Regions from separate parts of the Microbulbifer discodermiae genome, predicted to be linked through region 1. Evidence: predicted binding sites of a transcription regulator. Region 1 holds the regulator's gene; each other region holds the start of a gene.
The links. Region 1 encodes FNR, which switches genes on or off when oxygen is low (the NO sensors DNR and NnrR bind a similar motif). Its sites were predicted from a motif close to TTGATNNNNATCAA; they were not measured.
Positions count from the first base shown of each region.

Region 2: a site for FNR is predicted at 1,699-1,712, ahead of AB1S50_RS17490 (DUF3149 domain-containing protein). Genes of this name have one in related genera too.
Region 3: a site for FNR is predicted at 1,842-1,855, ahead of AB1S50_RS07880 (OmpW/AlkL family protein). Genes of this name have one in related genera too.

Region 1 covers NZ_JBFLAB010000033.1:6,140-9,413, forward strand. The annotation lists gene hemN (oxygen-independent coproporphyrinogen III oxidase) at 1-1,027, shown strand, start outside; gene fnr (fumarate/nitrate reduction transcriptional regulator Fnr) at 1,104-1,856, shown strand; gene AB1S50_RS12390 (SpoIIAA family protein) at 1,906-2,319, opposite strand; gene AB1S50_RS12395 (outer membrane beta-barrel protein) at 2,630-3,127, shown strand.
Region 2 covers NZ_JBFLAB010000074.1:4,991-8,264, forward strand. The annotation lists gene tatC (twin-arginine translocase subunit TatC) at 1-572, shown strand, start outside; gene AB1S50_RS17485 (esterase/lipase family protein) at 565-1,329, shown strand; gene AB1S50_RS17490 (DUF3149 domain-containing protein) at 1,336-1,470, opposite strand; gene AB1S50_RS17495 (hypothetical protein) at 1,762-2,019, opposite strand; gene AB1S50_RS17500 (aminopeptidase) at 2,050-3,243, shown strand; gene dtd (D-aminoacyl-tRNA deacylase) at 3,150-3,274, opposite strand, start outside.
Region 3 covers NZ_JBFLAB010000016.1:9,246-12,519, reverse strand. The annotation lists gene AB1S50_RS07885 (CoA-acylating methylmalonate-semialdehyde dehydrogenase) at 1-914, shown strand, start outside; gene AB1S50_RS07880 (OmpW/AlkL family protein) at 1,004-1,828, opposite strand; gene AB1S50_RS07875 (BolA family protein) at 2,161-2,472, opposite strand; gene djlA (co-chaperone DjlA) at 2,509-3,274, opposite strand, start outside.

The DNA.
Region 1 (3,274 bases):
GACCGATGCCGACCTGCGCCGGCTGGTCTCCGGATTGGCGGAAGTGTTCAACCTGCATCCTCCGGGCCAAGTCGAGTACAGTGTTGAGGCGGACCCCCGCACCCTGGATCCGGAGACCCTCGAAACCCTGCGCGAGCTGGGCTTTAACCGCCTGAGTATGGGTGTACAGGATTTCGATCCGCGGGTTCAGCAGGCGATCAACCGGGTCTGTGACGAACGCTCGGTGGCGAACCTGACCCAGGCCGCGCGGGCCTGTGGATTTGGATCCATTTCCTACGACCTGGTCTACGGCCTGCCGCACCAGAGTGCCGACACCATGCGCGCCACAGTGAAAAAAGTGCTGCAGCTGGCCCCAGACCGCATAGCGCTCTATCACTACGCCCATCTGCCCGCTCGGTTCAAAGCCCAGCGACTGATCGATTCCGATGCCATGCCGTCGGCACAGGAAAAGATCACAATGCAACTGGCGGCATTGGAAGAGCTGGGTGCGGCGGGATACCAATTCCTGGGCATGGATCATTTTGCTCTTCCGCACGACGAGTTGGCCCTGGCCGCTCGGGAGGGCAGGCTGAGGCGCAACTTCCAGGGTTATACCCTGATGCCTGCCGATGCGCTGATCGGCCTGGGTGCCTCCGCCATCAGTTATAGCGCCGATGGCTACTGGCAGAATCACCACCGCCTGAAGGACTATGTGGAGCGGATTCGCGCCTGTGGCAGTGCTGCCTACAGAGGCTGGACCCTGAGCGAAGACGACCGGTTGCGCCAGCATCTGGTGATGGAGCTGATGTGCCGCATGCGCCTGGATAAAAGCGATCTGGCAGACCGCGCCGGTGGGCCCTTTGAGAAGAGGTTCGCGGAGGAGCTGCGGCGCCTGCAGCCCATGTTCGACTGCGGCCTGTTGCGCCAGGATGCGGACTCCCTCTACCTGACCGAGGAGGGCCGCTGGTTCGCCCGCAATGCCGCCTCTGCGTTCGACAGCTATCTGCACAGTGAGGCGGATACCGGTCGCTATTCCCGGGTGCTTTGACTGGCATATGGCGACTAAAAAGTGTTCAGCGGTTACAATGGCGCCTGGTGAATGTAATGGCGGCAGGGGCGCGGATATGGCGAGAAATTCGGCGGCGGTGAAGTGCAGTGAATGTACGGTCAGGCGGCTGTGCCTGCCAGCGGGGCTGCCCGAGCCGGACCTGGAGCGATTGGAGGCGCTCACCGGCGCCAGGCTCACGGTAAAGTCGGGGGAGGCCCTGTACCGAGCCGGCGACCCTTTCCACAACCTCTATGCCATCCGCTCCGGCAGTTTCAAGTGCTCAGTGCTGTCGGCGGACGGCGACGTCCAGGTGACCAACTTCGCCCTGCCCGGCGAACTGCTGGGGCTGGATGCCTACAGCACCCGCTGTCACCCGAGCTTTGCCCGGGCCCTGGAAGACAGCAGCGTGTGCGTCTTCCCATTTGCCCAGCTGGAAGTGCTGGCGCAACAGATACCGGCGTTGCAGCAGCAGATCTATGCACTCTTTTCCGAGGAGCTGCGCCAGGAAAACGAAATTCTGCTGCTGCTGGGTAAGCGCTCGGCCAATGTGCGGTTGGCCGCACTGCTGGTGAATATCTCCAGTCGCTATGCGCGCCGGGGCTATTCCGCCAGCCGCTTCGTGCTGTCCATGCCGCGGACGGATATTGCCAATTACCTGGGCCTAACGGCGGAGACCGTCAGCCGGTTGTTTTCCGCCTTTCAGCGCGATGGGTTGCTGCGGGTATCCGGCCGCGACGTGGAAATTCTGGACATCATCGCCTTGAGCGAGCTGGCCGGTACGCATTTTGTCTGCGATGAGAACGCCGTTGGGCGGGCGGTAAACCTTTAGCAGCTCGTTGAAAAAGCCTTCCCCGGCTTTCCTTTAGTGTGAACAGGCCCTAGCCCGGGTCTGCGCCGGTTTCCGATACAGGTTTTTCCAGCCAGGACACCGCCTGCTCGGGCGAGTCGAATAACTCTATCTCAGCGGAAACAAACCAGCCGGCCACTGCCGAAGCGGCGCGCAGCCAGTGCTGATTGCCGACGATGGCCGCGCGGGAGAACTGATTGCCGTGCTTTAGCCCCAGCTTGAAATCATCCCAGGCCGCGCGCAGTTCCCAACCTTCCAGTTCCCGGGCGTCGAACAGTGCTTTTACTTTTGGCTCAGTGACCGCCTCCAGGGCGCGGTCGATCATCGGCACGATGATTTCGTAATCCCGGTGGGTCAGCTTGCCGGTGGCTTTCAAATAGAGAAACACAGTGTCGTTGGTGCGTTGAATTCCAATGGATAAACCGTGTCTGTCGGCTTCTTGCATATCACTTTCTCCACTATCAGATTTCAGAGGTTCCCTGCTTCAGTATTCGCCGCCCCCGTGTCAGCGTTGCCGGGTCTATACCGAACAATTGTCCCGGCCGCGCAGTTGCCCCGCTTGATTTGGATCAGGCGGAAGGGGTTTGGGTTCCGAACGGCTGACATTGAGTTTGGTGATGTCGATGGATTTCGTAGCCCGGCCCGTAGAATCGATTTATGTCGCCCGGGTATTGATGTGAACCCGTGGCTGTTCGGCGCCTGAGAAGCCCGCTACAATCCGCGCAATTTTATCCGACAAAACACAGGAGATTATGATGCGTAATTTTGTAATGGGCGCGGCTGCGCTTGCCCTGAGCCTGACTTCCGCTGCCGCCATGGCGCAACAGGGCGGTGCCTACTGGGGTGTCACTGCGGGCATAATGGATATCGACTTGGGGAATGCTGACAGCCCGTTCAATGTCGGTCTGCGCGGAGGTTTCACTTCCCCGTCCGGTTGGGGGTTTGAAGCCGAGTACACCAACTCCCTGGTCAGCGGTGAAGCAGATCTGTTTCGCGGTCCAGCGGATGTGGATATCCAGACGCTGGCAGGCTACGGCACCTACCGCTCCCACGGCGATATTTATTTCAAGGGTCGCCTGGGTCTCCTGTTCGAAGATGTCAGTATTGGCAGTGCCAGTGACAACGATACGGGTATTTCCCTCGGCGGTGGCGTTGGTTTCAATATCAGCCCCAACACCAATCTGGAGCTGGAATACACCGTAATTGAGCAGGACGTAGGCTTTTGGTCCGGCAGCATGACGCTATCCTTCTGATCCCTGCGGGCGGCGTCCTGCCGCCCGTATCTCCGGCCCACCGGGCGCTGCGCTGATTCCCCCGGAGTGCTGCCGCGAAGAGGGGCTGCGCAGCCGGCCCCCAAACCCGTAACGTGTTGGTGTACAATGCGCGCCCTTGCGGGGTGT
Region 2 (3,274 bases), on a different contig from region 1:
ACGCCGGTATGATCGCCACCGAAGTAACGTCCCCATTTTTTACGCCGTTTAAGACCAGTTTCGTGCTGGCATTTTTTATCGCCATCCCTTTCGTCCTCTATCAAGCCTGGGCCTTCATCGCGCCGGGCCTGTACCAGAATGAGCGGCGGCTGGCGATTCCCATCCTCGTTTCCAGCGTATTGCTGTTTTATGCGGGCATGGCGTTTGCCTACTATGTTGTCTTCCCGTTGTTGTTCGAGTTCTTTGTCAGTTCGGCTCACGCCGACATCAAGGTCCTGCCGGATATCAGCCGCTATCTGGACCTGGTGCTGAAACTGTTTTTTGCCTTTGGCTTTGCATTTGAAATCCCGATTGCCACGGTGCTGCTGATCGGGAGTGGCGCGGTAGATGCCGGGACTCTGGCACAGAAGCGCCCCTATGTGATCGTGGGTTGTTTTCTGATTGGCATGTTGCTGACGCCCCCGGACGTTATTTCCCAGTCGCTACTGGCCCTGCCCATGTGGCTTTTGTTCGAGGTGGGGATTCTGTTCGGGCGCTGGTTTAAATTTTCCGGCAACAACGAGCATGCCTAGCCGGGGATGGCGGCAGATAGTGATGGCTATGGTGCTGTGGGGCGCAGCCATCCCAGCTCCCACAGCGCTGGCGGGCACGCAGTGCGTCATTCTCCTGCACGGACTCACCAAGGACTCCAGCAGCCTGGAACCCCTGCAACAACGCCTCATCGCTTCCGGCTACTATGTGGCCAATATGGATTACCCATCGCGGGAAAAACCCATCCAGGAGCTGGCCTCGTTGGCGGTAGAGGCCGGGCTCAACCGGTGCGCCCGGGCACAGGCGCAACCGGTCAACTTCGTTACCCACTCCATGGGCGGTTTGCTGGTGCGGTACTTCTACGAGCATCAGCAGATACCGGCACCCCATCGCGTTGTGATGCTGGCACCCCCCAATCAGGGCAGCCGTATCGGCGACTGGCTGGACCATATTCCCTGGATCAAGCAGGTCAACGGGCCCGCTGGGCGTCAGATGGGAACAGGAAAGACCAGTGTCCCCCTGCAGTTGAGCCCGGTAAGCTTTGACCTGGGTATTATCGCCGGCAACCGCTCCCGCAATCCCATCGCTTCAGCCATTCTGCGCGGTGCCGACGACGGGCGCATCACTGTCGAAAGCGCCAAGGTAAAAGGCATGTGCGCTTTTATGACTCTGCCGCTGAGTCACGGCAATATCATGGCAAATGACACCGCTATGGAGGAAGTGCTGCGATTCCTGCGCTACGGCTACTTCACCGGTGAGAGCGCGCTGCTGCTCGACTGCCCGGCGCGCCACCACTGAAGCTGGTTATTCAGTGGAGCTTTGCTCCATGTTGCGCAGCACCAGGCGAATAAAAAACGCCGCCATCAGACATACGAAGCCAATAATGCCCAGGCTCAGGAGGCCGGAAAAGCTGGTAAATAAATCGATCAGCGCGGTCATTTATGGTTCCTCCATAGGCGCGAATCCTGGCGGTTGGTTTAGCAGGTGTGGTTTTCAACAGCCTGTTGTGCCGAACAGGGATGTTCGGGGCGCGAACCAAGCGTGTGACTGCCTGGTTTGCCGTGGAGGGTTTGCGGACACACCGCAAACCCGGGTTGAGGAAAGCCAGGCAAGGCTTTTTCAACAACCTGTCAGGTTCCCAGTTTATGGCCCGGTCCGGCCAGGGGGTTGACCCAGATCAAGCGCCCGCTGGAAACCGGCTGCTGAGAAAACTGTCAGTGGGTTCTGCCGTCAGAGAAATGCGGCTATGCTGAAAAAGCCCAGTGCCCCCAGGGCGAGCGCAAACAGCTCCTTTTCCCGTCGCCAATGGGGCGCCAGCAACAAGAGCGCCAGCGGCGGTAAGAAGATCGCGAGCCAGCCCTGCAGCAGGCTTTGGTGAAAACTGGTGCGCAGGAGACGCAGCCAACCGATAGCGGTAAAAATCAGTGCGAAGATAGTCAGTACTGCGGCGACCGGTGACAGCCCCGCGGCACCCGTTACCGGCTCCATGGCGGCTTCTCCCCAGAGCGGTGGTAGTGATTGAAAATTCAAAGGTCGGCATCCACAGTGTATAACAGCCAGCCATGCCCCAGGCTTTTGCCCTGGCCTCTGACCGGCAGGTTGATCGTCATAGCCCTGGTTTCAATTCTCACTCAGGGTTGCGAGACGGCGGGCTATTACTCCCAAGCAGTGGCTGGCCAGTTGCGTATCCTCGCCGCCCGGGAGCCCATCGACCGGGTACTGGCTGCACCGGACACAGATCCACAGCTGCAGCGACAATTGCGGCTGGTAAAGTCCATCCGCACCTATGCCCGCGACCAGCTTCACCTGCCCGTGGGCCGGTCCTATGCCACCTATGTGCAGCTGGATCGCGCCTACCCCATCTGGAACGTGCTGGCAGCACCGGAGTTTTCCCTCAAGGCCAGGCAGTGGTGCTACCCCATCGCCGGTTGCGCCAGTTACCGCGGCTATTTCCACCGGGACGACGCCCTGAAAAAGGCCCGCCAGCTGACCGAAGAGGACTACGACGTCTACCTGGGTCCGGTACCCGCCTACAGCACCCTGGGCTGGTTCAACGACCCGGTGTTGTCGAGTTTCATCACCTGGCCGGCGGACCGGCTGGCGAGATTGCTGTTTCACGAACTGGCCCACCGGCGTGTGTACATCTCTGGTGACACGCGTTTCAACGAAAGCTTTGCCACTGCCGTGGCGGAACTGGCGCTGCCGGACTGGCGCCGGCAGCGGGGGCTGCCCGGTCCCGCTAGCGTTGGAGAAGCCGAGCGACGGCAGCTCAACCAACTCCTGCTACAGGCGCGCAAGCAGTTGCAACTTCTGTACGGCAGAGATATGGGTGACGACTCCAAACGCCGGCAAAAAGCCAACATGCTGGCCCGTCTGCGCCAGTGCTATCGCCAAATGAGCGCCAGCTGGCCCAATCCGGCGCGCTACCAGACCTATATCGACAAGACCAACAACGCCACCCTGGCACTGGTGGAGGAATATCGCTCCCTGGTGCCGGCGTTTCGCCAGCTGTATCTGCAATCCGGGGGCTGGGAGGACTTCTATCAGGCAGTCGAAAGGCTGGGCGAGGAGAATAAAAAAACCCGCGATGCGCGCCTGCAGGCGCTGGGAGCCACCTATCAGCTCTCCAACAGGAAGGTCACTGGGCCGTCGTTCAGCAGCGACACCTGCATGTCAGCGGCGAATACGCCGCTGGCCACCGGTGCGAATTGAGCCCGCGCGCGGTCGATGAAATACTCGTAGA
Region 3 (3,274 bases), on a different contig from region 1:
CCGGAGTTCTCAATGTTGTCAACGGCGACAAAGAAGCCGTGGATACGCTATTGACCGATGAGAGGGTTCAGGCCGTGAGTTTCGTCGGTTCCACACCGGTCGCCGAACACGTCTATACCACCGGCACCGCCAATGGCAAACGGGTACAGGCGTTCGGAGGTGCCAAGAATCACGCGGTGATTATGCCCGACGCCGACCTGGACAATGCGGTCAGCTCACTGATGGGTGCCGCTTACGGCTCCTGTGGCGAACGCTGTATGGCCATATCCGTTGCCGTTGTCGTGGGTGACACCACAGCGGACATAGTGGTTGCGAAGCTGTCCGAGGAGATAAGCCGGCTCAAGATCGGCGACGGCATGGACAACCGCAACGACATGGGTCCACTGGTGAGTCGTGCCCTCAAGGAAAAAGTGGAATCCTATATTGCCCAAGGTGTCGAAGAGGGTGCTGAGCTGGCGGTTGACGGCCGCGGCATGCAGGTGCCCGGCTTTGGCAACGGCAATTTCTTGGGTGCCAACCTGTTTGATCGCGTCCGCGAGGGAATGGTTGTGCACAGGGACGAAATCTTCGGACCCGTGCTGTGCGTGATGCGCGTTGACTCCCTGCAGGAAGCCATGGATATTATAGATCGCCATCAATACGGCAATGGGACCTGTATCTACACCCGTGACGGCGAGGCGGCACGTTACTTCAGCGACAATATCAAGATAGGCATGGTGGGCATCAATGTGCCACTACCGGTGCCCGTGGCCTACCAGAGCTTCGGTGGCTGGAAACACTCCCGCTTCGGTGATCTGCACGCCTATGGTCCCGACTCGGTACGTTTCTATACCCTGCGCAAAACCATCACCCAGCGCTGGCCCGCCGGTGGTGTAAGGGAGAGTGCACAATTTTCCTTTCCCAGCCACAGTTAAAGCGGGACATAGCCCCGCTTTAACTGTGGCAACAACCACCAGACATGAAAAAAGGCGCCGCAGCGCCTTTTTTCATCGGTGGCTAAGCGTTAAAACTTATAGCCGATGCCTATGTTCCACAACCAGGGGTCCGGATCAAACTTGGTCCTTACCGAGTTGTAAAACAGACGCTCCTCGTCATCGTTGGTCAAACCGCGGACTGCATAGTCCAGATCCGCCGTCAGATCCATATCGAGGTATATTGCGGACGCATTCACCAACCAGTTGCTGTCGCGCCCAAACAGGATGTCAATCCCTACCTGGCCGACCCAGCCCCAGCTGCTGCCCACACTCAAGCGTGCCGGGCCCACAGCGTCGCCCACAACAGCCAGCGCTTCGTTGACAGGCTCTCTGACCCGGACACTGTCGAAGTCCGTGTAATGGGTTCCGATACCCACATAGGGTTGAACCCAGGACTCCGGACATACCGGGAACCAGTTCACCGTCAACACGTTGGTGGTGCGATCCAGATCATTCAAGCGGAAATTGCGGCGGAAGCCGTCGTTTACAAAATTGTCCACTCGAATGTCGGTATCATGGCTGGATTCACCAACATACATATACTCGACGCTAAAGTGGTCAAATGGCATGAACATAGCGCTGAACTGCCAGGACCACTCGGAGTCCAAGTCGAAGTCAAACCCGCGCCGGCCATCCACAACGAACTCCGGAAAAATATCCGGGTTTCTCAGGCTTGCGTTGGTGTTGTCTGGATCCACATAGCTACCACCCAAGCGGACCACCGCAGTACCGGCATGGTACAGCTTCGGCGGACCGACTGGCTCATAGCCGGAAGGTCCCGCCAGCACCTGCTGTGTTCCGAGCGTAGCGGATACAGCCAGTGCCAGGGGTGTTAGAATGCGCGTCATTTTCATAGAAAAAACTCCATTGATATTCGGCAAATTGAACAGCAATTAACCCAATCAACCTTCAGTCTAGACAGGAAAAAAAACGGCTGTAGAAAAAACACCCAAAAATAAGGCTGTAAATTGGAACATCAGCGTAAAATTGACGTGTAAATTCTTTTTATGGCGGAATAATCTTTGGATAGGGCAATCAGTGGAATTTCCAAAGAGGGAAAAAACCGACGAAGAAATTAAAGCAGCCGCCAGCAACCTGATAACGCCGGCGAAAACAGCTTTTTAATGGTGAAAGCCGCGCTAAATTCCGGCGGCGAAACAAGTCCGCAGACCGGAGGATACGGCGTTTATTTTTGCCCTTTTTCCCCGCCCAGGCACTGCGGACTCAGTGGCGCCTCTCCCCCCCACTCTTCGGGGCTATATAGATGCAGCGCCAGGGCATGGACAAAAGTCTCCATCTCCGCCGCCAAGGCCGCGTATACCTGCTGGTGGCGCTTGACTTTGCGCACCCCGGCAAAAGCCTCGCTCACCAGCACCACGCGAAAGTGCATCTCCGACCCCGCCGGAACATTGTGCATATGGCTTTCACATTGCACCTCAATGTGCTGTGGTGCAAAAGCGGCAACCAACTTCTCTTCTATCTGTTCGGCCTGGCTCATTTAAGGACACTCCCCGTCTCAACTGCCTGAAGGCGATCAGGACGTGACTTCGACACTGCGCTTGCGCGCCTCCACGATGGTGTCATACGCCACCGTGATACTCTTCATCTGGTCTTCTGCATAGCGCATAAATTCTTCCGGCAGGCCCTTGGCGGCGATCTTGTCCGGGTGAAATTCCGCCGCTTTGCGCCGGTAGGCGAGCTTCAAATCGCGATCGCTGGTGTCCGGACTGCAGCCCAGGACGTCGTAGTGTTGCTGCAGACTGCCGGCCGCCGCCGGGGCGCGCCGGTCGAATTCCGCCTGCATGGCGGCAAACAGGGATTCGCTCAGCCCCAGATAGGATGGAAGACGGCGTAGAATAGCCTCCTCGTTGGCATGCAGGGTGCCGTCCGCATAGGCCACCGCAAACAACAGGCGGTAGACCATCTCCCGCATACCCTGATTGCGCACCAGCTGGTGATACTGCTGTGCATACTCGTAGATGCTGAAGGAGTCGTTTTTGGCGTTGTCAAAAATCTTGATCGCCTGCTTGCGATCCTCAGCGCTCAAACGCAGGTTATCCTGGATAAAACGCTCAATCAGCTGGATCTCAGCCGTAGAGACCTGCCCGTCCGCCTTGGCCATCTTCGCCAGCATGGAAAACAGGGTAACGATGAAAACCGTCTGGGCGCCATCCCGGCCCAGCTGCCCGGCACCAGCGGTCACACGCTTCACCCCCGAGCCAAATGAACCGCCTATCCAGGCACCCAGGGCCGCGCCGATAGGCCCGCCAAACACCAGGCCTATTCCGGCACCAATGCCC